Regions from separate parts of the Synechococcus sp. Lug-A genome, predicted to be linked through region 2. Evidence: predicted binding sites of a transcription regulator. Region 2 holds the regulator's gene; each other region holds the start of a gene.
What was found. The regulator NtcA, encoded in region 2, controls nitrogen genes in cyanobacteria. The targets are predictions, from matches to a motif close to GTANCNNNNGNTAC.
Positions count from the first base shown of each region.

Region 1: KBY86_RS13715 (sensor histidine kinase KdpD) is a predicted target of NtcA. The motif match lies at 2,254-2,267, and genes of this name have one in related genera.
Region 3: fmdA (formamidase) is a predicted target of NtcA. The motif match lies at 3,765-3,778, and genes of this name have one in related genera.
Region 4: KBY86_RS12000 (ferredoxin--nitrite reductase) is a predicted target of NtcA. The motif match lies at 2,090-2,103, and genes of this name have one in related genera.

Region 1 is NZ_JAGQBN010000021.1:31,423-38,859, forward strand. It holds gene tgt (tRNA guanosine(34) transglycosylase Tgt) at 1-127, opposite strand, end outside; gene KBY86_RS13710 (adenosylcobinamide-GDP ribazoletransferase) at 247-1,038, shown strand; gene KBY86_RS13715 (sensor histidine kinase KdpD) at 1,010-2,176, opposite strand; gene KBY86_RS13720 (DUF3155 domain-containing protein) at 2,572-2,943, shown strand; gene KBY86_RS13725 (alpha/beta hydrolase) at 3,025-3,633, opposite strand; gene purH (bifunctional phosphoribosylaminoimidazolecarboxamide formyltransferase/IMP cyclohydrolase) at 3,702-5,267, shown strand; gene KBY86_RS13735 (DUF4079 domain-containing protein) at 5,323-5,781, shown strand; gene KBY86_RS13740 (DUF1997 domain-containing protein) at 5,852-6,469, opposite strand; gene KBY86_RS13745 (4-hydroxy-3-methylbut-2-enyl diphosphate reductase) at 6,720-7,437, opposite strand, start outside.
Region 2 is NZ_JAGQBN010000027.1:12,384-19,820, forward strand. It holds gene KBY86_RS14675 (FMN-dependent NADH-azoreductase) at 1-208, opposite strand, end outside; gene KBY86_RS14680 (helix-turn-helix domain-containing protein) at 304-636, shown strand; gene KBY86_RS14685 (hypothetical protein) at 772-1,329, opposite strand; gene KBY86_RS14690 (GNAT family N-acetyltransferase) at 1,438-1,893, opposite strand; gene KBY86_RS14695 (hypothetical protein) at 1,962-2,576, opposite strand; gene dcd (dCTP deaminase) at 2,968-3,561, opposite strand; gene KBY86_RS14705 (cob(I)yrinic acid a,c-diamide adenosyltransferase) at 3,566-4,246, opposite strand; gene ntcA (global nitrogen regulator NtcA) at 4,466-5,194, shown strand; gene KBY86_RS14715 (DUF3084 domain-containing protein) at 5,233-6,468, shown strand; gene KBY86_RS14720 (resolvase) at 6,465-6,971, shown strand; gene KBY86_RS14725 (DUF3146 family protein) at 6,968-7,225, opposite strand; gene pth (aminoacyl-tRNA hydrolase) at 7,324-7,437, opposite strand, start outside.
Region 3 is NZ_JAGQBN010000022.1:20,177-27,613, reverse strand. It holds gene urtD (urea ABC transporter ATP-binding protein UrtD) at 106-852, shown strand; gene urtE (urea ABC transporter ATP-binding subunit UrtE) at 893-1,609, shown strand; gene KBY86_RS13945 (FmdB family zinc ribbon protein) at 1,962-2,234, opposite strand; gene fmdA (formamidase) at 2,505-3,710, opposite strand; gene KBY86_RS13935 (hypothetical protein) at 3,869-4,372, opposite strand; gene KBY86_RS13930 (aminotransferase class IV) at 4,454-5,323, opposite strand; gene KBY86_RS13925 (anthranilate synthase component I family protein) at 5,323-6,714, opposite strand; gene queC (7-cyano-7-deazaguanine synthase QueC) at 6,711-7,421, opposite strand; gene KBY86_RS15175 (protein kinase domain-containing protein) at 7,418-7,437, opposite strand, start outside.
Region 4 is NZ_JAGQBN010000016.1:18-7,454, forward strand. It holds partial or broken gene KBY86_RS11995 (hypothetical protein) at 1-354, opposite strand, end outside; gene KBY86_RS12000 (ferredoxin--nitrite reductase) at 424-1,950, opposite strand; gene KBY86_RS12005 (anthranilate phosphoribosyltransferase) at 2,172-3,185, shown strand; gene KBY86_RS12010 (nitrate reductase associated protein) at 3,182-3,670, shown strand; gene KBY86_RS12015 (CmpA/NrtA family ABC transporter substrate-binding protein) at 3,846-5,156, shown strand; gene ntrB (nitrate ABC transporter permease) at 5,193-6,038, shown strand; gene KBY86_RS12025 (nitrate ABC transporter ATP-binding protein) at 6,042-7,437, shown strand, end outside.

The DNA.
Region 1 (7,437 bases), on a different contig from region 2:
GCTCAGGGGTGACCCCCTTCACCGTGGCCAGGGTGCCCACCGGCATGAAGCGCGGCGTGTCCACCACCCCGTGAGGGGTGTGGAAGCTGCCGCAGCGGGCATGGCTGTGGCTGCAGCGGTGGGACACCTGAAAGTGGAATGGCGCCGCGGCCTCAGGCCCGGCAGCCTCGGGGGCGGAGCGGTTCACGGCATCAGCGCGCGCACGGTCGACGAACCTAGGTGCTCCCTTCCGATGCGCTGCGGTTCGTGTCTTCCCGTCCGCCATCCCCGTCCGCCCCGCCGGCCTGGTGGCAGGAGCTCGCCGGTGCCTGGATCTTCTACAGCGTGCTGCCGGCCTGGCCGCGGGTGCAGCCTCGCTTTGAGCGCATCGCCCGCTTCGGCCCCTGGATCGGCGCCGTGCTCGGCAGCCTGCAGGGCCTGCTCTGGATCCTCAGCGATGGCGGGCTGCCGCCCGCGGCCCAGGTGGCGCTGGTGCTGGCCTGTGGCCTCAGCCTCAGCGGCGGGATTCACATTGATGGGGTGATGGACACCGCCGACGGCCTGGCGGCAGGCGAGCGGGCGCTGGAGGCGATGGACGACAGCCGGGTGGGAGCCAGTGGCGTGGTCGCGTTCGCGCAGGTGCTGCTGGTGCGCGCCGCCGCCCTGCTCACCCTTGCGGAGGTGGCCCCGGCGCCGTTGGTGGCGCTGGCCCTGATCTGGGCGGCGGTGTGGGGGCGCCTCGCCCCTTTGGTCGCCATCCAATGGTTTCCGTATCTGCGGCAGACCAGCGGCGGCAGCGCCGGCTTTCATCGCCAGCACTGGCGCGGCCTTGGCCGCGAATTGCTGCCCTCCCTGCCTCTGCTCGTGCTGCTGGCCCTGGCGTCCGGCTCGGTGGGCCTGGGCGGTCTGGGCGCGCTTGGCCTGGTGCCCGCGCTGGTGATCCCCTGGCTGCTGGGGCGCCGCCTGGGTGGGCACAGCGGCGACACCTACGGCGCCTGTGTGGAGTGGTGTGAAGCCCTGGCGCTGGCCCTCATGGCGTTGATGGTGGCGCTGGCCTGAGCCGGCCCACGGCAGGTGCGCTGCTGGCGGGCAGCTGCAGGCAGAAGGCATTGCCGGTGCCGGGCAGCGCCGGATCCAGCTCCTGCGGCGGGATGTGCAGGGTGAGATCACCACCCAGGCTGCGGGCCAGCGCCCGGGCCAGGGTGAGCCCGAGGCCCGTACCGGCTGTGCCGGCGGCCTGCGCTCCCCGCATGCCGCGCTCGAAGATCGCCTCCCGCTCGGCCGCGGCGATCGGTGCTCCACCGTCCCAGACGATCAACCGGGGCCGCTCGGCGTCGCCGGGGGCGTGGGCCACCTCCAGGCCGATCGGTGCGCCGGGCGGGCAGTAGCGAAAGGCGTTCTCCAGCAGGTTGGCAACGATCTCGGCCACCGCACCGCTGTCACCGAACCACTGGGGCAGGACCTCGCCGCCCAGCCAGCGACGGCCCTGCAGCAAAGCCGTGGCGGCGGCCCGTTTCAGCAGGGGATCAAGGCGCTCCGCCAGCGCCTGTGGCTGGCCCGAACTCAGGGAGGGCGGCAGCAGCAGGGGCTGGGGATCCTGGCTGCCGGGGCCGATCAGGGGGCGCTCGATCAGCCCATCGATCGCCTCCACGTAACGGTTGAGCTGCTGCTCTTCCGCCAGCAGGTTCTCCACCAGGGAGCGGTTGTCGGGGTCGCTCTCCAGGCGCCGCAGCAGCAGCTTGCCGAAGGTGCGCAGGGCGGCGAGCGGGTTGCGCAGCTGGTGCACCAGCAGCCGCAGATCCTCCTGGTTCCGCTTCAGCTGGCGCGTGAGCCGTTGCTCCTCCAGATCGAGGCAGAGCACTTCGGTGACCGCCTGGGCCGTGGCCTGCAGCCGGGGCGTGAGCGTGGGCGACCACGGCAGGGAGGCCGTTTCCACCCGGATGGCACCGAGCAGGAGCTGCTCGCGGCGCAGCGGCAGCCAGCGTCGCTCCGGGCAGGGCAGCTGCAGGCTGCGGTCTTCATCGACGGCAGGCAGGGCGGTGGAACGGCGTGGCCACTGGCCCACCGGCACCAGGCCCGGCTTGCCGCCCTGGCGCGTCATGGCGAGGTAGACGACCAGGGAGTGGAGGTCGGGGCGATCGGAAAACTGATCCAGCTGATGGGTCAGGAAGGCGGTGAAGCGCGCAGAAACCTCCATCAGCACTGAAACGGACGGGTTGCCGAAAGAAATTGCGATCCGATGATCCGGATTTCGGAAAAAGGCTTAAGATTTACGTATCGACCAATACTTCGCTGTCCGGGAGCGGATGGCACTGCGGAGGTATCGGCGGCAGCGGTTGCATTTCCCTTGCGACCGAGGCTACAGCAGAGGCTGAATCGTCCCTCTGCCGTTCGGCGACCCGCTCGGGTCCGCCGCGCCGTTATCCGTGTCGTGTTCGGGCGTGATCTGCCAGCAGGCCACCCCGTGCACCACCGCTCCCGCCCTGCCCTGATTGGCCGTTTGCTGCATCCATCCCGGGTGCGCATTCGCCGTGGCTCGCCTCGGCACGCCACAAAACCCATCCTCCTTTCCTCCCCCTCGGGAGTCGTTCCATGTCGAAGAAGCGCAAGCGGATCAGCCGCCGTCGTCTTGCCGGTCAGCGTGTGTTGGCCCATGTGCCCACCCACAACCTCGAAACCGGTGAGCACAAACCGGTCACGGCCGCCCGGCGCTTCATCGCCGAATCCGCGCTGGTGCCGCCGGCCCTGCTCAACGTGCGCCGCAACGAGCACACCACCGACCGCTTCTTCTGGGGTGAAAAAGGCCTGTTCAGCGCGCAGTACGCCGAGGAGAACCACTTCCTGTTTCCCTCCCTTCGCCTGATCGTCGATGAGATCGGCGAAGAAAACCTGTTTGCCGGCATCGAATCCAGCGCCGCCGACGACTGGGAGGAAATGGAAGAGTACGAATACGCCTTCGTCTGACTTTCCCCTGCGGGAAGGCCGCCCTCCAGGGGGCGGGCCTTCCCGCGATAACCGCCGCAAGGCCCCGATCCCAGGATCTGCTCAGGCCGGTGCAGCGCCGAGTTGATCCTGGAGAAACGTGCGCAGTTGCGGAAACAGCGCCGGATCGATGCTGTGCCCGCCGCTGAAACCCAACAGTTCAGCCTTCCCGCCTGCGCCCTGCAGCAGCTGCTGCAGCCGCTCGCTGGCGGCAAAGGGCACCACCGGATCCTCGCGCCCATGGGTGAGCAGCACCCGGGGCAGGGGGCCACGGGGCAGCCAGTCGGGGTGGGGATAGCCACTGCAGCCGATCACGCCCGCCAGTGGCAGGGTGCTGGCCACATCCACCGCCATCGCGGCGCCCTGGGAGAAGCCCAGCAGCACCGTGTTCTCCAGCGGCACCTGCTCGCCCAGTTGCAGCAGGCGCAGCTGCAGCGCTTGCCTTGCCGCCGCCACCAGCTCGGGCCAGAGGGGATTCTGCAGGTCGTACCACTGGCGGCCCATGCCCTGTGGGTGGGGCTCGGGGGCCCGCAGCCCCACCAGGCCGATGGCAGGGCCGGCCAGCTCCTGGCCGAGATCGATCAGATCATCCGCATCGGCGCCCCAGCCGTGCAGCAGTACCAGCCGCCGCTTCGCCTCGGCCGGTCCATGGACACGCTGATCGGTAGACATCGGAGGGGTGGCGGCGGAAACAAACGGGGAGTTGCTGCGTAGGTTGTGGCAATCGCGTCTCGATCGACATGGCACCCACGGCGCTTCTGAGTGTGTCGGACAAACAGGGCGTGGTGGCGCTGGCCCACACCCTCCACCACACCCACGGCTTCCGACTGCTCTCCAGCGGCGGCACCGCCGCGGTGCTGGCGGCGGCCGGCCTGCCGGTCACCCGGGTGGCGGAGCACACCGGCTCTCCGGAGATCCTTGGCGGCCGGGTCAAGACCCTTCACCCCCGCATCCATGGCGGCATCCTGGCCCGCCGCGATGACGCGGCCCATCAGGCCGACCTCGAGGCGCAGGGCATCCCCCCGATCGATGTGGTGGTGGTGAACCTCTATCCGTTCCGCGAAACGGTGGCCGACCCAGCCGTGAGCTGGGAAACGGCCGTGGAAACGATCGACATCGGCGGCCCGGCGATGGTGCGTGCCGCCGCCAAGAACCATGCGGCCGTGACCGTACTCACCAGCCCAGCCCAGTACGAACCGTTCCTCGCCGCCCTGGCGGCCGGCGCGCTCGACGACGCGCTGCGCCAGCGTCTCGCCCTGGAGGCCTTCCGCCACACCGCCGCCTATGACGCGGCCATCAGCGCCTGGCTGGAAAGCCGCCTGGAAGCCGCTGCGCCGCCACGGCCGCTGGCCATCGAGCTGCCCCTCCAGCAGACCCTGCGTTACGGGGAGAACCCCCATCAGCAGGCGTCCTGGTTCTCCGCCCCCGCCGCCGGCTGGGGCGCGGCCCGCCAGCTGCAGGGCAAGGAGCTGAGCATGAACAACCTGCTGGATCTCGAAGCCGCCCTCGCCACCGTGCGGGAGTTCGGCTACACCGACCTGGCCCAGGGCACGGCCGCTGAGACGCCGGCCGCCGTGGTGGTGAAGCACACCAACCCCTGCGGCGTGGCGGTCGCCACCGATGGGGCGATGGCCCTGCGGCGGGCCCTCGACGCTGACCGCACCTCGGCCTTCGGCGGCATCGTGGCGCTCAACACACCGGTCGATCAGGCGGCCGCCGAGCTGCTCACTGGCCTGTTCCTGGAGTGTGTGGTGGCACCGGGCTACAGCTCCGAGGCCCGCGAGCAGCTGGGCGCCAAGGCCAATCTGCGCCTGTTGGAGCTCGATGCAGCCGCGATCGCCCGGGCCCCTCGCCACCAGTGGCGCAGCGTGCTGGGTGGGCTGCTCCAGCAGGACCTCGACGATCAAGCGGTGGACGAAGCCGAGTGGCAGGTGGTGACGGGCAGGGCGCCGACGGTGGCTGAACTGGACGATCTGCGCTTCGCCTGGCGGTTGGTGCGTCATGTGCGTTCCAACGCGATTGTGGTGGCCAGCGATGGGGCCAGCCTCGGCATCGGTGCGGGCCAGATGAATCGGGTGGGATCGGCGCGTCTCGCGCTGGAGGCGGCGGCAGAGGCGGCCCGGGGGGCGGTGCTGGCCAGCGATGGCTTCTTCCCCTTCGACGACACCGTGCGCCTGGCTGCCCGCCACGGCATCACGGCGGTGATCCAGCCGGGCGGCAGCCTGCGCGATGGCGATTCGATCCGGGCCTGCGAGGAGCTCGGTCTGGCGATGGTCACCACCGGACGTCGCCACTTCCTCCACTGAACGGACGGGACGACACCGTGAGTTGTAGCTTCGCAACGTCACCGTTCTCACTGCGATGCCGGACGCCCTGGCTTTCAATCTCAACTTCCTGCATCCCCTGCTGATGTGGGCGCTGCTGGCACTCTTCGGCTACGCCCTCTATCTGGGGGTGAAGGCCAAGAAGACCCGCACCGCTGAACCGGAACAGCGCAAGGAGTTGATCAAGGGCAAGTTCGCCCAGCGCCACTTCCAGATCGGCAGCCTGGTGCTGGCCCTGATGGTGCTCGGCAGCTTCGGCGGCATGGCCGTCACCTACATCAACAACGGCAAGCTGTTCGTGGGGCCGCACCTGCTGGCGGGCATCTCCATGGTGAGCCTGATCGCCGTGGCCGCCGCCTTCGCTCCCGCCATGCAGAAGGGCAACATGCTCGCCCGTAAGGCGCATGTGGGCCTGAACATGACCGTGATGTCGCTGTTCCTGTGGCAGGCGGTCAGCGGCATGCAGATCGTTAACAAGATCTGGACGAGCCGCTGAGAGCGCACGGATTCTGAGCCCTGAGCCCCTATGGGCCACTCAGGGCCTCTCCGGCCGCAATGCCAGGCGCTCAGAAACGCGCCTGACGCCGTGGCGGGCAGGTGAGCTCATGGGTGGCGTGGAAATCCTCCTGCACCTTCCAGGTGAGCTTGCGTGAGATCTGCCGCACGATCTGGCGCAACAGGTGATCGCCGCTGGATTGCACCAGCCCTTCAGGCAGCAGGCCGATCACGGCGGGCAGCCGAATCCACACGCTCAGATCCAGGGTCCAGCGAACCATGGTGGCGAGCGCCTGATCGCCTTCGCCGCGCTCAAGCTGCAGCGAGGCGTTGAAGGCCACGTCGTAGATCTGCTGCAGGGCGGGGTCGCCTTCCGGCAGAGGGATCGTCACGATCCGGTAGACCCCTTCGCTCTGTGGCAGCAGCTCCAGCCCGATCGTGGGCTCCACTTCAAAGCCGAAGTTGCCGAAGCGGCCCAGGGTGAGCGCATAGCCGTTGTGCCCGAGCGGCAACACCTGCATCGGAGCCGCGCAGCGGCGGAACCAGCCGTCGTGATGGTCGAGGTAGGTGGCAACGGTGCGTGGCTCCGCACGCATTTCCATCAGGTCGGCGAAGACGCTCGTGTAGCACCGGATGCGTGCATCGTCCCCGTTGCGTAACTGGGAAACGGGCGCGACAGCGTCGGACAGATGGCGGGGCTGGGTGAAGGTCAAAGGATTGGACCTACCGGAGGCCGGAGTGGATGAACTGTTTCTGGTTGTCACAGGCAACCGTAAATCGCAGCGTCCGACTGATACGCAGCCGATGTGACAGCAAGCTGGGATGCCTCCGTGTCATGCAGAAGGGCACGTTCCTGGGTGCTGCCGTTCCTGGCGCTGACGCCGCTGGCACGGGTGCGGGTGGCACGGTGCAAGGCGGCAGGGAGGCCGTCAAGGGTGCTCAGGGCTCGCACAGCTCCATCAGGTGACGGATCACATCCTCCACCACCCGGTCGGGAGTGGAGGCTCCGGAGGTGATTCCCACTTTCAGCGGCCCCTCCGGCAGGAAGGGGGACACGCTCTCCAGTTCGCCGCCCAGGGGCTTGTGCTCAATCTGATTGCCGGGGCCGATCCGCTCGGGCGTGTCGATGTGGAAGGAGCGGATGCCGCGGCTGATGGCGATCTCCTGCAGGTGGGTGGTGTTCGAGGAGTTGTAGCCGCCGATCACCACCAGCAGATCCAGTGGTTCGTCCACCAGCGAGAACATGGCGTCCTGCCGCTCCTGGGTGGCGTCGCAGATCGTGTTGAAGGCCAGGAAGTGATCGTTGAGGGCGGTGGGGCCGTAGCGGGTCAGCATCGTGCGCTCAAACATGCGTCCGATGTCCTCGGTTTCGCTCTTGAGCATGGTGGTCTGGTTGGCCACCCCCACCCGATCGAGGTCGCGGTCGGGGTCGAAGCCAGGCGAGCAGGCCTTGGCGAACCGTTCCATGAAGGCCTCGCGATCGCCGCGGCCGAGGATGTAGTCGCAGACCATCTGGGCTTCGGCGGTGTCGAGCACCACCAGGTAGGTGCCGGCGAAGGAGCTGGTGGCAAGGGTTTCCTCGTGCTTCACCTTGCCGTGAATGATCGAGGTGAAGGCCTGCTTCTTGTGCTTCTCCACCGTGTTCCAGACCTTCGAC
Region 2 (7,437 bases):
CCTCCGCAGTCAATGTATCCCTTTGGGTAAAATCTGCAGCAATCCATTCTTCTGTGATGTGAGGTATACACGTATTCCTCAGGTCGCGATAGATAATATGATCGTCAGGATGGTTCTTCTTCCATGCTGCAATGAAGGTGCTGGCAAGTAGTCGCGAGCTGGAATTCTCGCCGCGAGGACTTGAGTCAATGTGCAGTAGCGTTCCCATGGTCTAGCGTTGGGCCTGCTCAGGACAGCGCAAACCTCGCGCCATCCGACGCACAAGTCAATTGGTTTCCATTTGGTAACTACCTACTCCCTCCAATGGTCAAGCAGATGTGCTGCCCGCTTGAATTATTAATTGGCCATATTTCGGCACAGTGGACGATCTACATCTTGTGGATCCTAAGCTCCCGTGGCGAATTGCACTTTGGTGAATTGAAGCGCAAGGTTGATGGAATATCCACAAAGGCACTTGCAGATAGATTGCGCTTGCTGGAATCCATTCAGCTTATCGACCGTCAAGTTGAGCAAGGCACGGTTCCTAAAGTCGCATATAGATTGACTGAGCGTGGGAAACAGCTTTCTGAGGTTCTTGACAGTCTTTATGAATATGCGGTGGAATGGTATGGAAATGAGAATTCATCTCCCCTGTAGGTTTCAGCAGAAGAACTACGTTTCCGCTCTGACTCTGTGGTTTAATGGGGTTAGTTAGCCCAACGCCAAGATCAGAAGCGGGTAAATTCCTTAGCATAGGGAACAACTTGTACTCCCGCCTTCTGCATCTTGATGTTAGGCTCCTGCCATCGCCTTAAGTACTGGCGCGACATCAGCCCAAATAGCATCAGTGCTACTTTCTATGAAACTTATGAGATCCTCTGGTAGACTATTATTATCGAAGGCCTTTTGCAGCGAATAGGCCATTTGCTCAAGAGGGCTATGCTTGTAGCCGAACTGAACAAGCCCGACACCGTACGCTAGAAGAAAGTTGTCGACGCCCAGTCTCTCCCACTGAACGACGTGGACTAGTTCGTGGAAGTGGAGGCTTTCTGAGTTCTGGCCTTGTTGAAGGAAGAACGTATCCTTGTATGTGATCCCTGCAAACGACATCTGCTGGATGGGGGCTAGTTCTGGTAAGCTAAACTGAGCGACCGGGGGGAACGGTACACTCGCAACTGTCACCACTTTTGCACGCTCTAGGAATTCCTGAGAAAAGCTTGCAGATAGGCGCGGAAACCCCAGCGTGCATACTGCCTGAGATTGTGCCGCATGATCATTCAAGAACTCGTCAATCCACCCACTGATGTGCGGCAGTGCTGCATAGAAACGGCGGAAGATATCGTCATTCATCTCGGATCCTCGTTGCACTTCCACGTGAGTCTAACGCCCTGCTCACCTGCCGCAGAGAGCTCCAAGTTTGAGAGAGCCTCTGTAAAGGCGGTCAGGTGCAGCAGGATGTTATGCGGATAACTTGAGGCTGTAAACATAGAAGTCCTGATCGCGAATCCAACCAGCGTGCTCATAGAGACTTTGAGCCGTGCGATTGGTGATTGCAGTTGAAAGGGTCAGCCTTAAGGCTCCGTGATCCTTGGCAAACTCAACAGCTGCCTTAAGAAGCATGGTCGCAATGCCTTGCTTTCGATAACTCTCCATCACATACAGATCATTGAGAATAAATGTCCTTGCCAGTGAAACAGAGGAAAAGGATGGATAGAGCTGGCAAAAGCCAACAGCAGTGTCCGCGGCAATCGCAATGAAGAGCACTGATTCTCCCTTGTTGAAACGCTCTAACAGGAATTGGCTCGCTGCCTCAACATCGCTGTCGCTTCCGTAGAAGACACGATAGGCATCTAGCAGCGGTGCGAGAACCTGCAGATCGGCAAGAACGGCTTGCCTAGCTTGAACTTGATTCATGGCATCAGTATGCCGCATAACGTTGCTATTAACCGGCCTGCCGAAGGCAGGTCCGGTTGAATAGCGGGTTAGGCGTCACTCTTTCCCACAAGCGACTGTGCGCTATTTGTGGGGCCAAGCAACTGAAGCTTGCCACCGAATAAAGTGTCGATCTCCATCTGCACCTTGTAGGAGTCTGCGTGCAATTCACGAAACACTTGTACGGCTTCGGCCTCATTCCTCTCGGCAAGGATAATCGCTTCCCCGAACCTGGCATCTAGTGCTGTGAGCTTGGATGCATATGGGTACGCGCGGGCATGGAGTTCCTTGTCCAACAGCCACAAAACGGCGAGCTGGCCAAACATCTCTGGAAGGAGCTTATGTGCCTCGGTGTCGTACAGCTTTGACATATCAGGACGAACGGTTCCTCGGTTCTTCGCATCCCAGGATAACCAACACATCGAGTGCGCAAGTGATTGAGCAGATACAGCGAGAGCGTAGACGGACTTCCTCCAGTCAGACGCCAATGCAGCATCGGAGGCTACGCGAGCCTTCTCAATTTCTACAGCTCGTGTCGTTTTGGCCAGATTCTGTATCGTCTGCCGCAAATCTTCAGTCGCAGCCCGTACTTCAGCCTTGACCTTCGAGTAGGAGGTAAGGTAACTGGTGAGTCCAGCTATAACGCCCGTAAACAGCGCGAGCAAGATGCTGTTGCTTGAGAACTCCATAGTGGCACTCCGAGGGGTTGCTTTGAGACGCCTAACTTGTTCTTGGATAGTTCCGCAAACCACACCCCATAGGCGTTCCCTTTCTGCAAACCACAGTGACAAGGCTTCCCCAAGCATCCTTCAAGCCTTTTGCTGCAGGGGCTCTGGCCAGTCTGCTGAGATGAACCACTTTGGTTCGCGGGTCAGATAACCACTGTGCGTACTGATACACAGCCGGCTGGCTTCTTCTGATGGGAAGGCTGCTTAACCCACAGACTTTTGAAGCCATGCAAACGCTTCAATCCTCTCAGCTTCTAAGCCCATAAATAGAAAGCAAACACAAGCCACATCAGCCTGCTCCGCAACTCCCCACTCCCCGTAACCAACATCAAACCTTCGCCAACGTCACCCGCTCCGGCTGGTGCTGGTACTTGCCCGCTCGGTCGCTGTAGGTGGTCTGGCAGGGTTCGCCTTCGAAGAACAGCAGCTGACAGATGCCTTCGCTGGCGTAGATACGGCAATCGGCGCCGGAGGAGTTGCTGAATTCCAGGGTGAGGTGGCCTTCCCAGCTGGCTTCAGCGGGGGTGGTGTTCACGATGATGCCGAGGCGCGCATAGGTGCTCTTGCCCAGGCAGATCACGGTGATGTTGGCCGGCACCCGCAGCAGCTCCAGGGCCACCCCCAGTCCGTAGGAATGGGCGGGCAGGATGAAGTAGTCGCCGTCGTCGTCGTGGTGCAGCGGCGCCGGCTCCAGGTTGGCCGGGTTGAACCGCTTCGGGTTCATCACCGTGCCTGGCACATGCCGGAAGATCAGGAACTCCTTGGGTGACAGCCGCAGGTCGTAGCCGTAGGAGGAGCAGCCGTAGCTCAGCACCGGCGCCGTGCGGTTCTCGGCGTCGAGGTGGCGCACCAGCGTGGCCTGGAACGGCTCGAGCATGCCCGCCGCGGCCTGTTCGTTGATCCAGCGGTCGCACTTGAGCATCGGATCAGCAGTTGCGGCGGAGCTGGGTCACCTGGTCGGCCATCGCCAGCAGCGCGGGCGGCATCGATGGCCCCGTGAGGATCACATCGAGATGGGCGGGCCGTTGCTCCAACGTGGCCTCCACCTCCGCCGCCGGCAGGTAGCCCAGCGCGATCGCCAGCCCCAGCTCGTCGAGCACCATCAGATCCACCGCTCCGTCCAGCAGCTGGCGCTGCGTGTAGCCCCACACCTCCAGCACCGCCTCTTGCTCCTGGGCACCGGGCCCCTCGGGCTCCGCGTCGGCCGGTTCAGTCAGGCAGGCGGGCATGGCGGGCCGCAGCCACTGCAGCCGGCCGCACAGCCACAGGCTGCGCTCCAGGCCCTGATCCACGCCGCCCTTGAGGAACTGGCTGATCAGCACCCGGCTGCCCAGCCCCGCGCTGCGCAGCGCCTGGCTGAACACGCCGGAGAAACTGCCGCGAAACGGCGCCGTGTGCACCTGCAGCAGGCCTTCGGTCTGGGCGGGGGGCACCAGGGCCAGCGGGCGCGGTGCCACGGGTGCCGTGGGTGCCACAGCGGCCACGGGCGCAGCCGCTGCCGCGCCATGGGGGCGCCCCGGGCCGTGGGAGCGGGGGCCACCGGCAGGGCCAGCACCAGAAGGCACACCACCAGTGGGCATGGAGGGGTTGAGCAGGCTGGCCGTCATCAACACCCCAGTGGATCGCGAAGCCGAATGTAGCGGCGCCAGGCCCCGAAACACCAATCGCACACCACCCCTAGTGTGTAGCCCTGTACTACTTTGCGGAAATCCCGTCGGCACTGGGATTCTGCAGACGGATGTCCACAGGGAACCGTCCAGTTAGTGTGATCGGCTACATGGAGCACGGAAGTCGATCCGTAGCTTCCAACCACTTGTCCAACCGTCATGGTCGGCGCGATGCGCGGATTCAGCCGCACCAGCACCACCCCCGCGCCCGTCACCAGCGGCTTGGCCTCCTCCGCCAGTGGCTCCAGCACCCTGCTGGACGTCATGCGTGGGCTGAGCGGCTGCACCAGCGAAACGGTGGAGCGCGGCAAAACGATCTTTTTCCCCGGCGACCCGGCCGAGCGCGTCTACCTGCTGCGCCGTGGCGCCGTGCGGCTGTCCCGCGTCTATGAGAGCGGCGAGGAGATCACCGTGGCCCTGCTGCGTGAGAACAGCCTCTTCGGCGTGCTCTCCCTGCTCACCGGCCAGCGCTCCGATCGCTTCTATCACGCCGTCGCCTTCACCCGCGTCGAGCTGGTGGCCGCCCCGGCCAGCTCCGTGCGGCGCGCCATCGAGCAGGACGCCAGCGTGGGCCTGCTGCTGCTCCAGGGCCTCTCCTCCCGCATCCTGCAGACGGAGACCATGATCGAGACCCTCACCCACCGGGACATGTCCTCGCGGCTGGTGAGCTTCCTGCTGGTGCTCTGCCGCGATTTCGGTGTCCCCGGCACCGAGGGCATCACCATCGATCTGCGCCTGTCGCACCAGGCGATCGCCGAAGCGATCGGCTCCACCCGCGTCACCATCACCCGCCTGCTCGGCGACCTGCGTCAGGCCGGCCTCGTGCAGGTGGACCGGAAGAAGATCACCGTGTTCGATCCGGTGGCGCTGGCCAAACGCTTCAGCTGAAGGCCCGCGACCGATACTGGACCCCCTCGCCCTGAATCGTGTCCGGCTGGCTGCTGATCCTGGCCCTGCTGACCCTCGGGGGGGTGCTCGCCACCCTCGGCGATCGCCTCGGCAGCCGCGTCGGCAAGGCCCGGCTCAGCCTCTTCAACCTCCGCCCGCGCAACACCGCGGTGCTGATCACGGTGCTCACCGGCAGCCTGATCAGTGCCGTCTCGCTCGGACTGATGCTGGCCGTCAGCCAGCGGCTGCGCACCGGCCTGTTCGAGCTCGACAGCCTCGAGCAGAAGCTGCGGGACAGCCGCGACGCCGTCCAGCGCAGCGATGCCGCCCTGAAGCGCAGCCTCTCGGCCCAGCGCGACGCCCAGCAGGCCGTGGGCCGGGCCGAACGGGGCCGCCAGCAGGCGCGCCGCCAGCTGGTGGCGGTGGAGCAGCAGGCGGGCCGCCTGCGGCGTGAGCTGCAGCCGCTGCAGAACCAGCAGCAGCAGCTGCTGCGCCAGCGCGATCGGCTCAACAGCGACATCCGCGCCCGCGACCAGGACATCCGCCGCACTGAAGCGGAGCTGGCCCGCGTGAAGGGGCAGATCGCCTCCGGCCAGGCCGAACTCAAAGATCTGGAAACCAAGCTGATCGCCCTGCGCCGCGGCGATGTGGTGATCAGCAGCGGCCAGCCGCTGGCCACCGCCAAGGTGAGCGTCAAGCAGCCGGGCCAGGCCCGTGCCGCCATCGATGCCCTGCTGCGCCAGGCCAATCAGTCGGCCTTTCAGCGGGTGCTGCCGGGGGAACCGGTCAACCGGCCGATCCTGCTGGTGCCCCGTGAAGACATCGCCAAGCTGGAGGCCCTGATCCAGAAAGGTGGCAACTGGGTGGTGAGCATCCTCTCGGCCGCCAACGTGCTGCGCGGCGAGCAGCAGGTGCTCGGCTTCCCCGACCTGCGGCCCAACAAGCAGGTGATCCGCCAAGGCGAAGTGATGGCCACCACGCGGCTGGAAGGCAACGAGATCTCGCCCGAGCAGGTGCGCAACCGGCTCAACCTGCTGCTGGCCGCCTCCTTCGCCAAGGCGCAGCGGCAAGGGTCGCTGGTGGATGGGGTGCAGTTCGATGTGGCCAGCTTCAACCAGCTGGGGCGGGAGCTGAGTGAGCGGCCGGCCGGGCAGGCCGTCAGCCTGGAGGCCGTGGCCGTGCGCGAGGCCGAAACGCCCGATCCGGTGGTGCTGGAGATTCGCCGCCTCGATGGCGGCCCCACCCCCCCCTCCTCGCCGAAGCGCCCCTCATGAGCCCCACGCCGGCGGCCGCCGCGTCACCGCCGCCAGAGCCGCAGCCGCAGCCAAAGGCCCTGCCGCTCCCCGCCCATGGCCCCCTCGCTGCGCTCGATCCGGGCCGCTGCAAGTGCGGCCTGGTGCGCTGCGACCCGGCGCGGCAGCAGGTGCTGGCCGCCCTGATCCTGGAGCCTGAGCAGGCGCTGGCGCAGCTGCGCGCCTGGCAGGCCGAAGGCGCGGTGGCCGGCGTGGTGCTCGGCGATGGCACCGGCAGCCGCCACTGGAGCCAGCGCCTGGCGCCGCTGCTGCCCCTGCAGCTGGTGGATGAGCGCAGCACCACCCTGGAGGCACGGCGGCGCTTCTGGCAGCTGTTCCCGCCACGCGGCTGGCGGCGCCTGTTGCCCGAAGGCCTGCGCCAGCCGCCCCGCCCCTGGGACGATGTCGTCGCCCAGCTGCTGCTCGAACGCCACCTCGGCCATCCGCTGACGCGGCCCCCATCCCTGCCGCCGGCCGCCTTCTAGAAGCGCGCCCGCACCGTGAAGGCGTAGTCACCGCCGGGCTCCAGCTGGTAGTCGGCCTTGAGCAGAAAGCGCAGCAGTGCGTCCTGGATCAGGGCACGACCCAGCGAGGGCTCCACGGTCAGCTCACCGCGATCGAACGCCCAGCGGAAGGTCCAGGCGAAGCCGCCGGCCACCACCTCGCCCTCCAGCAGCTTCTGGGTGAAGCTCTGGTGCAGCACCCGCAGCTGGGCGGTGGTGGCGGGAAGACGGCTCACGGAGGAAGGAAACGCACGGAGTCAGACGGGAGGCGGAGCATCGACAGGCAGATGGAGCCAGACGAAAGCGGGACCAGATGAAGCTGCTGGAAGCAGCCTCAAGCCGTTGTGGGCTGAAAACTGTTCAGACGATTACCGGCCCGTTCATAGCCCAGCCGCTGAATCACCCCCAGCCCCGCCAGCACCTCGTCGAGCACCGCCTCCACGCAGGC
Region 3 (7,437 bases), on a different contig from region 2:
ATCCACTCCATCCTCATCCCATCGGGCCCTTCAGCTCACACGTCCACCAGGCAAACCCGCTGCCCAGCCCCCCTTCCACAGACCCCCTGAAACACCCTGGCGATCATGTCTGAAACACTCCTTGAACTTCACGACGTCAGCGTCAGCTTTGATGGTTTCTTCGCCCTGACCGATCTTTCACTCACCCTGCAGAAAGGCGAACTGAAGTCGATCATCGGGCCCAATGGCGCCGGCAAGACCACCTTCCTTGATGTGATCACAGGCAAGGTGCGCCCCACCAAGGGAACTGTCACCTTCAAAGGAAAGTCGTTGGTGGGGCTCTCCGAGCAGAAGATCTCAAGGCAGGGAATCGGCAGGAAGTTCCAGACCCCACGGGTGTTTGACAACCTCACAGTGCTGCGCAACCTGGAACTGGCCGCCTCGCCGAACAAGAACCCCCTCAGCCTTCTCTCCGACAAGCTGCCGAAGGCCGCCAAGGATGAGGTGCATCGTCTGATGAGCTACGTGGGCCTCACCCCCTTCGCCACCACTCAGGCGGGTTCACTCTCCCACGGGCAGAAGCAATGGCTGGCGATTGCTTCCCTCGTGGCTCAGTCGCCGGAGGTGCTGCTGCTCGACGAGCCCGTGGCCGGGCTCACCGATGAAGAAACGGTTCGTACCGCTGAATTGATCAAGTCACTGGCGGGCGATCACACCGTTGTGGTGATCGAACACGACATGGAATTCATCCGGGACCTCAATGCCCCCGTCACCGTGCTGCACCAAGGGCAACTGCTCACCCAGGGCCTGCTGGAGGATGTGAAGAAAGATCCCCGGGTGATTGAGGTCTACCTGGGCCCAGCCGAGGAATAAGCGGTTTCCACCACTCGCCTGACACCAACCCACAGCTGCCATGACAACCGACAACCTCCTTTCCGTCTCTAACCTCAACGTTTACTACGGCGAAAGCCACATTCTTCGCAATGTGGATCTCTCCATCCCTAAAGGGCAGATGGTGTGCCTGATCGGTCGCAACGGCGTGGGCAAAACCACGTTCCTCAAAACGATCATCGGTCTGCTCAAGCAACGCTCCGGCAGCGTCCAGTACGACGACCAGGCCCTGAGCGATCAGCCCCCCTACCAACGGGCCCGCTCCGGCATCGGCTATGTGTCCCAGGGGCGTGACATCATTCCGCAGGTGACGGTGAAGGAAAACCTTCTGCTGGGAATGGAAGCGCTCCCTGGTGGCATGGCGAAGAACCGCCACATCGACCCGATCGTGTTTGATCTGTTTCCAATTCTCGAGAAGTTTTTGTCCCGAAAAGGCGGTGATCTCAGCGGCGGACAACAGCAACAGCTAGCCATCGCTCGCGCTCTGCTGGGCAAGCCGAAATTGCTGCTGCTGGATGAGCCCACCGAAGGCATTCAGCCGTCCATCATCCACGACATCGAAGTGGCGGTGAAACGGATCATGAAGGAAACCGGAATCAGCGTGCTGCTGGTGGAGCAACACCTTCACTTCGTGCGCCAGTCCAACTACTACTACGCCATGCAACGCGGCGGCATCGTTTCTAGTGGCCCCACCGAGAGCCTCTCCGATGATGTGGTCCAGGAATTCCTCACGGTGTGAGGGCACTCCAAGGGAGCGCCCTTTTGCATACAGGCTGTTTGTTGCATCCGGCCCATTGCATACTGCCTGTTGCATACGGCCATCCGAATGCAACGCGATACAGCCTGGATGACACATCTTTGCAGTCAACTGTGTCATCACAGGTGTCAACTCTCCCGTGCAGCTGTTTGGATGCCAGCCGTTTACGTGCAACCCGTTTACGTGCCAGCTTCTTTCCGATCAGCTCCTTGCAGGCGGTGGTCTCAGCCGCCAGAGTTGGAGGCCATGACCGACCATGGTGCGAGCTGTATGAGCTGCAGCCTTTCTGCCTGCTGACTCCTGTGACTCCTGCCTCCTGACTGCTGCCCGCGGCTCAGCAACCGCGGGTGACCATCCAGGGGCGAGCCGCACTTTCCCTGAGCCGGGGCTTGGGGCTTTCTTCGCGCACTTCCTTGCGGACCAGCCGGGGCTCACTGGCTTCCTGCTTGAGGCGGAAGCCACCGGACAGTGTCAATGGCGGGCTGAACACTCTGTTACCGGGATTGCCACAACTCGGACAGTCCGTATCGTTCTGGCGGGCGTCGATGCTGCGCCACACCTCGTAGTTGTCGCAGCCGGAGGTGCAGCTGAATTCGTAGACAGGCATGGAGAAGAGGAGAAAAACAGGGAGCACCAGCTGGCGGGTCGTTTTCAAAGAACCGAGTGATTCCCGCAACAACCCTGCTGCGCTGATGGGAGTTGGAGCCGACAGCGACAGGGGAGGCGGCGGCCCGCAGGGATGGCCGTAGCCGTCACCAACAACGTTGGCGACAACCACGGCCAGCAGAGGGGGAGGGAGCCATGACGTGGAGCCGGCGTGGAGCCACCGAACACCCACCTTGCCGAGGCAGAGGCGGCGGTGGCCCCTTGCGGGCCATCAACAGGGAAGAATGTCCTGGTCGAAGATGGAGGTGGGAATCGCCAGGGTGCAGCAGGCATTGGGAATGTCCACGATGCCGCTGATCCTGCCCTCCACCGGCGCACAGCTCAGCAGCAGGTAGGCCTGCTCACCGGTGTAGCCGAAGCGCTTGAGATACTCAATGGCGTTCAGGCAGGCGCGTCGGTAGGCGATGTGCACGTCCATGTAGTGCTGCTTGCCTTCGAATTCATCCACGGAGATGCCTTCGAACACCAGATAGTCGGTGAAGTGGGGCTCCACCGGGCTGGTCTTGAACATGGGATTGACCATCCCATACTTTTCGACGCCACCTTTGATGATCTCCACATGCAGATCGAGGTAGCCCGACATTTCAATCGCGCCACAGAAGGAGATTTCCCCATCGCCCTGGGAGAAGTGGATATCGCCCATCGAGAGCTTGGCGCCTTCCACATACACGGGGAAGTAAATGCGGGTGCCCTTGGTGAGGTTCTTGATGTCGCAGTTGCCGCCGTGCTCACGGGGCGGCACGGTGCGGGCCGCTTCGTTGGCCACACGCTCGAAATCGGCGCTGGGCAGCGTGCCGAGGATGGCGCTGTTGGGGTTGGGCAGGGCCGCCAGCACGGGCTCGCTGCCGGAGAGGCCGGCGCCATAGGTGCGCCGATCCGGGGCCGTGTTCACCAGCTCGGTTTCGCGGCGGTTCCATTCGCGCAGCAGCTCGTGGGAGGGCGCACAACCGATCAGGCCGGGGTGGGTGATGCCGGCGAAACGCACACCGGGGATATGGCGCGATGAGGTGTAGATGCCTTCGAAATCCCAGATCGCTTTGGCTGCCTTGGGGAAGTGATCGGTGAGGAAGCCGCCGCCATTCTCTTTGGCAAAAATCCCGGTGAAGCCCCACTCATCTCCCTGCAGCGCACCCACATCAAGGATGTCAACCACAAGAATATCGCCAGGTTGAGCTCCATTCACCCAGATCGGGCCGCTGAGCACGTGCACCACTTCCAGGTTCACATCAGCGATATCCTGGGGGTCGTCATTGTCCTTGATCTGGCCATCCGTCCAGTCCTTGCATTCGATCCGGAAAACCTCACCGGGGTTGACAGAAACGACGGCGGGGATATCGGGATGCCAGCGGTTGTGGCCCGGCATGTCCTGTTGATCCATCGGCTTGGTGAGATCAACCTTGAACAGCGTTTTTGGCATCGCAAACGAGGCGTGGTTTCATCTCCATCGAAATCCACAGGTGGATTCGCGGAAGTGTCATCGGCTACCAGACCCACCCAGTTTGGCTGCGGCAACACAGGCGTGCATGCCGCAGCAGCACAGCACACAGCGGCGGCAGGATCTGCAGAGCCGATCCGTTATGTCGCTGGCCGCGCCGTGCTGTCGTTGAAGGTGCCGCGGCGGCAGAGATTGTCCTTGAGGCGATCGGTCCAGGCTTGACGCGAGAGCACTCCCGTGCTGTCAACACCACCATCGAAATGATAAAGAATCTGCCAACGCGTAGCGGTGGAAAACTTTCCAGCGTCGGCGAGATCGTTCAGTTGATTGCCATAAATGTTGTCATACGTGGGCCAGTTCGGCTCGTTCTCGAGGCTGCAGACCGCATTGACCTGATACAGCCTGGCGCTGCTGTCTGGCTGCCCCTCCGTCTGCACGCGCACCACGCCTTTGTAGAGGCCGTTGGGCAGCCCTGGCACGAAGGCCTTGGCCAGGGTCACATTGGCGGTGCCCGCCCGCACCAGCAGATCGCCGATCTCGGCCTGCTGAGCGGGTGTTTCGAGGGGAGCCGTGCGGCAGGCACTCAGGCTCAAAGCCGCCACCACCATCGCTGCCGCTGCGCTCCAGGCCCGTCCGGACGCCAACCCCATCACCCAGCTCTGCACCGTGAAGCCTCAGAACATAGGCTCGCCGCCCATGGCGGCGGTGGCCGGCGGCGGCGAAGGTCACCCAGCTGCCAGCAGCCGGCGCCAGAACGCTTCCGGCTCCGGCTCCAGCGGCTGCGGGGAACCGTTCACACTCAAGGCCGGACGGCAGCCGAGGCTGTTGATCAGCAGCACGGCACTGCCTGGGCCCAGAGGACAGGGACCTTCGCGGACCAGGCCCAGCGCCAGGGCGCGGCCCCGCATCACCCCCGGCAGGCAGCCGCTGGCCAGGGGCGGTGTGAACCACTGGCCGTCACGCCGCACCAGCAGGTTGGCCGTGGTAGCGCAGCAGAGGCCGCCGGCCGTGCTCTCCAGCAGGGCATCGGCGGCGCCGGCGGCCCGGGCCTCACGCCGCGCCTCGATGGCGGGCCCGTAGGCGAAGGTTTTGCAGCGGCTCAGCAGGCTGGAGGCGTTGCGCCGCTCCCTGCGGCTGACAATCACCGGCACGGGGTCGAACTGCGGCGCCGCGGCCGTGAGCTGCAGCCAGAAGCGGGGCTGCAGTGATGGGGCACCGGGTGCCGGCAGCTCCACACCCCGCGGCCCCGTCGCCCCACCAGCGCCAGCCTCCACCGCCGGCGCGCCGCGGCTCCAGTTCAGGCGCAGCGCGCCGGTGTGGATGCCGCTGCGGGACACCGCCTCCGCCAGCAGGGCGCGCACCCGCTCATCGCCGGGGGGTGGCTCCATGCCCAGCAGGGCGGCGCTCTGCGACCAGCGCTGCAGGTGGGCACTCAGCAGCAGCGGCTGCCCCGCTTCCACCAGCAGGGTTTCGAACAGGCCGTCGGCCAGTTGCAGGCCCCGATCGGCCAGGGGCAGGGCCAGCTCGGCCGGTGCTCCCCAGAGCCCCGCCGCCCCCGGAGCGCCGCTGGGCTCAATCCAGGCGATCGCCTGCATCAGCACCCTCCAGCTGCGGGGCCTGGCGCGACGGCCGCCAGCAGCGGGCCCAGCTTCCAGAGCAGCTCCTCGGCCTCCGCCGCCGGGTCGGAGTCGGCCACGATGCCGCAGCCGGCATGGGCGCGCAGGCGCCGCCCCCGCAGCATCAGGCTGCGGATCAGGATGTTGCTGTCGAAGCTGCCATCGGCGCCGAAGCGGAACAGGGCGCCGCAGTAGGGGCCTCGGGGCACGGGCTCCCGTTCGCTCAGGCGCTGGCAGGCCCGCACCTTGGGGGCGCCGCTGATCGAGCCACCAGGCCAGGAGGCGCGCAGCAGCTCCACCACGCTGCAGTCGGCGCGCAGCTGCCCCTCCACCACCGAGGTGAGGTGGTGCACGTGCGGGTAGCTTTCCAGCCCCACCAACTGGGGCACCTGAATCGAGCCCGGCACGCACACCCGGCCGAGATCGTTGCGGAGCAGATCCACGATCATCACGTTCTCGGCGCGGTCCTTGGGGCTGGTGATCAGCTCGGCGGCGGCGGCGGCATCGGCTTCCGGATCGCCATGGCGCGGGCGGGTGCCCTTGATCGGCCGGGTTTCCACCCAGCCGGTGGCGCTCACCCGCAGAAAGCGTTCCGGGGACGCCGAGAGCACCGCCTCGTCGCCAGCCACCAGGAGGCCGGCAAAGGGCGCCGGGCAGGAGCGGCGCAGCCGGCCGTACAGGGCCAGCGGGTCGGGGGGCGCAGCCAGGCTGGCCTCACAGCAGGCGGTGAGGTTGGCCTGGAACAGATCACCGGCGGCGATCCAGCGGCGCAGATCCGTCACCTGGCGGGCGAAGGTGGCGGGATCGGTGTGCCAGTGCCAGTGTTCTGCGGCCACACCGGCCCCGCTGCCGGGCGCAGGGCCTTCAGCCGGGTCAGCAGCTGAGCCAGCAGGCGTGTCGGCCGCCGGCACCAGAGCCGCGAGCCGCTCTGCCATTGCCGTCAGCCGGGCGGGATCCAACCCTTCCAGCTCCAGTCGACGCTCCTGCAGATCGAAGCGCAGCACGGGGTCGTAGCGGCCTGCCCAGAGCAGGGCCGTATCGGGCGAGCGCCAGTGGGCGGCAGGCTCCACCCACGCCCCGGCCTCGTAGGCGAGCCAGCCGAACCAGCTGCCTGGCCGTTCCCGCAGGCGCGCGAGGGCCACGAACGGATCGGCGGCTTCCGGCTCACCCGGCAGCCCCCGGCACACCACCTGCTCCAGAGGAGCCACGCCCAGGAAGCCCCAACGCCCCAGCGCACTGCCATCGCCATCGAGCCAGGCGAGGCCATCGCCGCTGCCCGCGGCGGCCAGGGCGAGGGCCACCTCCCAGGGGTCGCGCCACGGCAGTGAGCGGCGCAGCAGCGGCGGCTGCGCCCCGGAACCCGGCGTCATGCCGACGGCCCGCCCCAGCTGCCGCCTCCATCGCTGGCCAGGTCCGGGCGGCCCGCCTCCCGCAGGGCGGCATCGCGGATGCGGCAGCTGTCGCAGCGCCCGCAGGGCCGGGCGCCGCCGGCGTAGCAACTCCAGGTGCGGGCGATCGGCACGCCCAGACGCAGCGCCTCCTGCACGATCCGGGTCTTGCTCCACGTCACCAGGGGCGCCCACAACCGGGCGCCGTGGCCCTCGCGGCCGCTCTTGCTGGCCAGATCAGCCAGCTGCTGGAAGGCGGCGAGGTAATCGGGGCGGCAATCGGGATAGCCGGAGTAGTCGATGGCGTTCACCCCCAGCACCAGCCGCTCGGCCCCGCGCGCTTCAGCCAGGCTCAGGCCGAGGGCGATGAACACGGTGTTGCGGCCCGGCACGTAGGTGGTGGGAATCACCCCCTCCTCCACACCGGCCACCGGCAGCGCCATGGAGGCATCGGTGAGGGCTGAGCCGCCCCAGGCCGCCAGGTTCACCGCCAGGGTGTGGTGCTCCGCCAGGGCCAGGTCGGTCGCCAGGGCGGCGGCCGCGGCCAGCTCCTGACGGTGACGCTGGCCGTAGTCGAGCGACAGGCCGATCACGTGGTAGCCCGCTTCGATCGCCAGGGCCGCAGCGGTGGCCGAATCGAGGCCGCCGGAGAGCAGGGCGACCGCGACGGGTGGGGGGGCGGAGCTCACGGCGAAGCAGGCGTGT
Region 4 (7,437 bases), on a different contig from region 2:
CGGCAGCAGCAGGGGGGCCTGCTGGGGAGCGCGCGCCAGCGCCTGCCGCAACAGCTCGGCGCAGCCGGCCTCGCGCCGCCGCCCGATCCGCTCGCCCAGGGCCGGATCTGGCGGGTCCTGCCGCAACCACCAGGCCAGCAGCCGGGGCGCACTGCTGGAATCCAAACGCTCGGCCAGCACGGTGAGCAGGTCGGCCTCCGCGGGCACGCTGCCCGCTTCCAGCGCCGTGAGCCAGGGGGCCAGCTCCAGCTGCGGCCGGCGCCGGAGTTGCTGAAGCCACGGCCAGCGGGCGGGATCACCCGCCGGTGGCAGCTGGGCCGGATCGCCGCTCGGATCGCCGTCGCGAGGCAGCATCGGGTTCGCGGTGGCTGGCTGGTTGGCTGTTCTAGCAATCAGGAGCCTGCGCCACCGGCCCACTGCGGGTCAGGCCGGGAGCGCCCGCGGCCGGGCGCCGAACCGCTCCACCAGAATCTGCTCCAGCGCCTCGGGCAGCTCGCTGAGCGGAATGCCCTTGTCATGCAGCTCCGCCAGCCGGGGATCGGCCGCCATCGAGCCGCCCAGGAACACCTTCACCGCTTCCACCATTTCGCCGTCCTTGCGGGCCTTGGCCCCCATCAGCCCGATCGAGCCCATGTAGGGCTGGCCGCAGGCATTGGGGCAGCCGGTCCAATGGGTGCGCACGCCATGGGGCACCTCCAGGCGCCGCTCCAGTTCCTCCACCACCGCCTGGGCCGTGCTCTTGGTGGGGATCAGCGCGAAGCTGCAGTAGCGGTTACCGGTGCAGCTCACCGCTTCCGCCGCCAGCGCACCGGGATCCACACGGAACTGCTGCAGCAGCGGTTCGGCCAGCAGTGCCTCCAGCTGGTCGCCCGGCACATCGGCGATCAGGGCGTTCTGGCTTTCGCTCAGGCGCAGCCCGCCGCTGCCGTAGGTGCGGGCCAGCCGGGCCAGGTCGCCCATCCCATCAGCGTGCAGCCGACCCATCGGCACATGCAGGCCCACCCAGTGCAGACCCGGCTGCTTCTGGGCGTGCACGCCACAGATGTCCCGCGGAGCGCGGCACACCAGATGGGAGCCGTCATGGGGCACCAGGGCGGCGGCATCAGCGCCGGCCACGGCGCCGTAGCTCTCCACCACCTCCGCCCGGTAGCAGTCGAGCCCGAGCGCATCGATCAGGTACATCAGGCGGGTCTTGTTGCGGTTGCTGCGATCGCCCTGCCGTTCGTAGTGACGCAGCACCGCGAGCGTGAAGGCCGGCAGCTGATCGGCCTGCAGCCACAACCCCAGCGGGATCGCCAGCTCGTTGCGCTGGGCTGAGAAGAAGCCGCCCACCATCACGGTGAAGCCCAGCGTGCCGTCGTGGAACGCGGGCAGAAAGGCGAGGTCGTTGTGCAGCAGGAAGGAGTCGGGGGCGCCGCCCACCGCCACGTTGAACTTGCGCGGCAGGTTGCGCGGACCGTCGGGCCCCAGCACCGCCGCCTGGATGCGGTCCACCAGCGGCCGGGTGTCGATGAACTCCTCGGGGTCGATGCCGGCCAGGGGGTTGCCGGTCACGTTGCGGGGGTTGTCGTGGCCCGACTGGCGGCTGGTCAGGCCCACCCGCTCGAGCGCCGCCATCAGCGGCGGCATGTCCTCCAGCAGCAGGCCGCGCAGCTGGATGTTCTGACGGGTGGTGATGTCGGCGCTCCCGTGGCTGCCGCAGCGATCCACGGCCTCTGCCAGCACGTCCAGCTGGTCGGCGTGGATCACGCCGTTGGGCAGCCGCAGCCGCAGCATGAAGCGCCCGGGCGTGACCGGCCGAAAGAAGATGCCCAGCCACTTGAGATGGATGGTGAGGGTGGCCTCATCGAGGGATTCCCAGCCGGCGGCGCTCAGTTCACTCAGCCGCGGCGCCAGATCCAGACCACAGAAGCCGGCCTTGGCCTGCTCCACCTTGTTGAGCGTCGCCATGGAGGGAAGGGAAACGAGAGGGGAAACACCGATCGGGCCGCCGGCCGCATGGCGCGGGAACCCCTGCAGAGTTCGCAGCGGGCCTGCGCATGCCTAATGATCGGAATCCTCACCCTTTCAGCCGGAGTGCCGAAGTCTTGTCGCAGGTGATACCGATTTCTGCCGTGAAGGGCGCCAGCGCCCCAGGCGCCGGCCGCCGCCCGGCGCTGGCGCCGGAGGTGATGCGCTTCCGCGAGCTGCTGGCCAAGGTGGGCAGCGGTGAGCACACCAGCACCGGCCTGACCCGCGCCGAGGCTCGCGAAGCCACCGATCTGATGCTGCTGGGGCCGGTGAGCGATGCCCAGCTGGGGGCGTTCCTGATCGCCCATCGCATTCGCCGGCCGTCGCCGCTGGAGCTGGCCGGCATGCTTGACAGCTACCGCGAGCACGGCCCGGTGCTGCGTACCCCCGGCCAGCGGCCGCTTTGCTTCGGGGTGCCGTACGACGGTCGCAGCCGCACCGCCCCGCTGCTGCCGCTGCTGGCCCTGCTGCTGGCGGCCGCCGGCCAGCCGGTGGTGCTGCACGGCGGAGCTCCGATGCCGGTGAAGTACGGCATCAGCCTCGCCGAGCTGTTCGCTGCCCTCGGCATCGACTGGCGGCGGCTCAGCCTGGCCGACCTGCAGCAGCGGCTTGAGATCCAGGGCCTGGCTCTCACCCACCAGCCCTGCCATTTCCCGGCCGCCGAACGGCTGCTGCCGATCCGTGAGGACATCGGCAAGCGGCCGCCGGTGGCCAGCCTGGAGCTCCTCTGGACCCCCCACCAGGGGGAGCACCTGCTGGTGAGCGGCTTCGTTCATCCCCCCACCGAGGCCCGCGCCTGGGAGGCGTTGGCCCACGCCGGCGAAACCGATCTGCTCACGGTCAAGGGGCTGGAGGGCTCCACCGACCTGCCCACCAGCCGCGCCGGCATCACCGCCCGGGGCCGCGATGGCGTGATCACCCGCCTGCTGGTCCATCCCCGCGACCATGGCCTCTGCGGCCCCGAGGTTCCCTGGCAGAACCTGGAGCTCTGGCGCGAGCAGGCGCTGGCGGCGCTGCAGGGCGAAGGACCGCTGGCGGAGTCGCTGCTGTGGAACCTGGGGGTGTACCTCTGGCTGGCCGAGCGCTGCGACAGCCTGCCGGCGGGGCTTGAGCAGGCCCGCGCCCTGCTGGCCGCCCGCTGCGGCGAAAAGCTGCGCCAGGATCTTGCCCCATGAGCCTGCCTGCGCGCGCCAGCCACGACCGCTGCTTCGGCTTTGAGGCCGATTTCGTCGCCGATCTGCGCTGCCTGCCGATGGCGGTGCGGCGCAAGCTTGATCTGGCGGGAGTGAAGCTCAAGCTCAGCCACTGGCAGGCCCTGGGCACCGCGGAGCGTGAGGGGCTGCTGGCCTGGCCCGATCAGCCCCTCGCGATCGAGGCCCTGCGCCAATGGCTGCTGCAACGCACGGCTGCCATGGCCGCCGGCCCGGCCCGGCCCCTGCCGCCGGCCCAGCTGGAGGCTCTGCCCAGTGCGGCCGACGGGGAGGCGCTGCCGGCGGTGCTGGCGGCGGCCTGCCGGCAGCTGGGCACGCCGCTCAACCTGGCGCAATGGCAGGGCCTCGATGAACTGCAGCGCTTCGCCCTGGTGAAGCTCAGCCATCCGGGCCATGAGCACCGCAACCTGCCGCGGGCGCTACAGGAATTCGGGCTGTCGTGTGGCTGAACGCTGCACAGTCCGGCCATCGGTAACAACCGGCACCATCAATCGGGCCCTGGCCGTGATGACGTAGGCGGGTTGGTCAGCCTGTGCGCCAACCTTGCCGGCTCGGTGCGCTTCGTTCATGAGGCCCGTCCGGATTGCGTGAATCGCATCCAGACCTTCGTGACACCCCAGCCCCATGCCGAATCTTTCGCGCCGTAAGTTCCTCGTGACCGCCGCCGGCACCACGGCCGGCGCCCTCTGGTTGAGCGCCTGCGGCGGCAAAAAGCCGGACAGTGCCTCAGCGCCGGCCGCCAGCGGCGGCGGCGGGGATGTGGAAGTGAAGGGCGCCACGCTCGGCTTCATCGCCCTCACCGATGCGGCGCCGGTGATCATTGCTCAGGAAAAGGGCTTTTTCGCCAAGCACGGCATGCCTGAGGTGAAGGTGGTCAAGCAGACCTCCTGGGCCGCCACCCGCGACAACCTGGAACTCGGCACCAAGGGCGGCGGCATTGATGGCGCCCACATCCTCACGCCGATGCCGTTGTTGCTCACGGCCGGCAAAATCACCAAGTCGAACCAGCCGCTGCCGATGGTGACGCTGGCGCGCCTGAATCTTCAGGGCCAGGGCATCTCCGCGGCCAAGGCTTTCCTGCCCGAAAAGCTCACGATCGACAACAAGGCCGGCCTGGAGGCGGCCGTGGCCGCTGCAGGCGCCAAAGGCAAGAAATTCAAGGCGGCGGTGACCTTCCCCGGTGGCACCCATGACCTCTGGATGCGCTATTGGCTGGCGGCCAATGGCATTGATCCCAACACAGCTGCCGACCTGGTGGTGATTCCGCCGCCGCAGATGGTGGCGAACATGCAGACCGGCACGATGGACACCTTCTGTGTGGGTGAGCCCTGGAATGGGCGCCTGGTCAACAAGAAGCTGGGCTACACCGTGGCCCAGACCGGTGAACTGTGGAAGCTCCATCCGGAGAAGGCCTTCTCCATGCGAGCCGATTGGGTGGAGCAGAACCCCAAGGCCACTCTGGCCCTGCTGAAGGGCGTGCTGGAAGCTCAGATGTGGTGTGATGATCCCGCCAATCTTGACGAGATGTGCACCATCCTCGCCAAAGATAAATACATCAAGGCCACCGTCAGCGACATCAAGCCCCGCCTGGCCGGCAATGTGGACTATGGCGATGGCCGGGTGGTGAAGGACAGCCCCTACAAGATGCGCTTCTGGGCCGACAATGCGTCTTTCCCGTACAAGAGCCATGACAAGTGGTTCGTGACCGAGGACATGCGCTGGGGGTATCTACCCGCCTCTACGGATATCGATGCGCTGGTGGACAAGGTGAACCGCGCCGATCTCTGGAAGGAGGCCGCCAAAGCGATCGGCCAGGAAGCCTCCATTCCCGCCTCCGATTCCCGCGGCAAGGAAACCTTCTTTGACGGCGTGGTCTTCGATCCTGAAGATCCCAAGGCTTATCTCGACGCCCTCAAGATCAAAGCCCTGGCCTGAGCGACTGTTCGTCGCCATTAATCACCCCCACCCTTCATGACCCTCACCGCTGTGAACGGCAGGCGGCGCCCTCGCCAGCGCCAAGGCCAACGCCGTTCCACCCTTCTCACCACCATCCTCCCTTACCTACTCTGCATCGGTGGGTTCCTGATCGTCTGGCAGGTGCTCTCCGGCCTGCTGGGCGCCGATCGTCTGCCGGGGCCCATCAAGGTGGTGACAGACACCTGGGACCCTTACATCAGCCAGCCCTTTTTTGATGATGGCGGCACCAGCAAAGGGCTGGGCTGGCAGATTCTGATTTCTCTGCAACGGGTGGCTCTGGGCTATGGCCTGGCGGCCATCGTGGGCATCGCCATGGGTGGCCTGCTGGGCCTGAACCGGTTCGTGGGCAAGGGCTTCGATCCGGTGATCCAGGTGTTGCGCACGGTGCCGCCACTGGCCTGGTTCCCGATCTCCCTGATGGTGTTTCAGAACGCCGATAAGTCGGCGATCTTCGTGATCTTCATCACCTCCATCTGGCCGATCATCATCAACACGGCCGTGGGCATCCGTGAGATCCCTCAGGATTACACCAACGTGTCGCGCGTGCTGCGGCTGCGCAAGCGCGCGTACATTCGGGAGATCGTGATTCCCGCCACCGTTCCCTATGTGTTCACCGGTCTGCGCATCGCCGTGGGTCTGGCCTGGTTGGCGATCGTGGCGGCGGAGATGCTCAAGGCCGATGGCGGCATCGGCTATTTCATCTGGGATGCCTACAACGCCGGTGGTGAGTCGAGCGCCAGCCAGATTGTGCTGGCGATTGTGTATGTGGGCATTGTCGGCCTGTGCCTGGATCGGCTGGTGGCGTTTGCCGGCCGGCGTGTGAGCAGCGGAGCCTCCTGAGCCATGCCTGCCCTGCTCACCGTCGACAACGTCACCCAGGCGTTTCCGCTCAAGAACGGCGGCACCTATGTGGCCCTCAAGGACATCTTCCTGCAGATCGCGGAAGGTGAGTTCGTCACCCTGATCGGCCATTCCGGTTGCGGCAAATCCACCCTGCTGGATCTGCTGGCGGGCCTCACCCTGGCCACGGAGGGCGGCATCCTGATGAGCGGTCAGGAGGTCACCGAACCCGGCCCCGACCGGATGGTGGTGTTTCAGAACTATTCGCTGCTGCCCTGGAAAACGGTGCGCGAGAACATCGCCCTCGCCGTAGACAACGTGATGCCCAGGCTTTCCCGTGAAGAGCGGCGCGAGATCGTGGACCGCAACATCAAGCTGGTGAAGCTCACGCCTGCGGCGGATAAGTATCCCGCTGAGATCTCCGGGGGCATGAAGCAGCGGGTGGCGATCGCCCGGGCCCTGGCGATCCGCCCCAAGCTGCTGCTGCTCGATGAGCCCTTCGGTGCCCTCGATGCGCTCACGCGCGGCAACCTGCAGACGCAGCTGATGGAGATCTGCCAGGAGGCCAAGGTCACCGCCGTGATGGTCACCCACGACGTGGACGAAGCCCTACTGCTCTCCGATCGCGTGGTGATGCTCACCAACGGCCCGGAGGCCTACATCGGCCAGATCCTCGATGTGCCGCTGGCCCGGCCCCGCTCCCAGCTCACCGCCGTCGAAGACCCCACCTACTACGGCCTGCGCGCGGAGGTGGTCACCTTCCTCAACCAGCAGCGTGATGCCCGCCAGCAGCGCCTCAAACCCAGGGGCGCTGTGGCCTCAGGAACGCTGGAGAAGGTGAATCTGGAGATCGGCTTCGTGCCACTCACCGATTGCGCCCCGCTGGTGATGGCCCTTGAGGGCGGCTTCTTCGCCAGGTATGGGCTTGATCAGGTCACGCTGCGGCGCGAAACCAACTGGAAAACCCTGGAGGCCAACCTGCGCCAGGGCGTGCTGGATGCGGCCCAGATGGTGGCGGGTCTGCCCTTCGCCATGACCCTCGGCAGCCAGGGGCGCCGCCCGGTGCCGATCACCTCAGCGCTCACGCTCTCGCGCAACGGCAATGCCATCACCCTGCACCGCCGCTTCCATGAGGCCGGCGTGCGCAGCGCGGCGGAGTTCAAGGCCTGGATCGCCGCCAAACCCGGCCACAAGCCGGTGCTGGCCATGGTGCACCCCGCCTCCATGCACAACCTGATGCTGCGGGCCTGGTTGGCGTCCGCCGGCATCGACCCCAGCAGCGACGTGGAGCTGATCGTGATCCCGCCCGCCCAGATGGTGGCCACGCTCAAGGCCGGCACGATCGATGGCTTCTGTGTGGGCGAGCCCTGGAACTCCCGCGCCGTGCAGGAGGGGCACG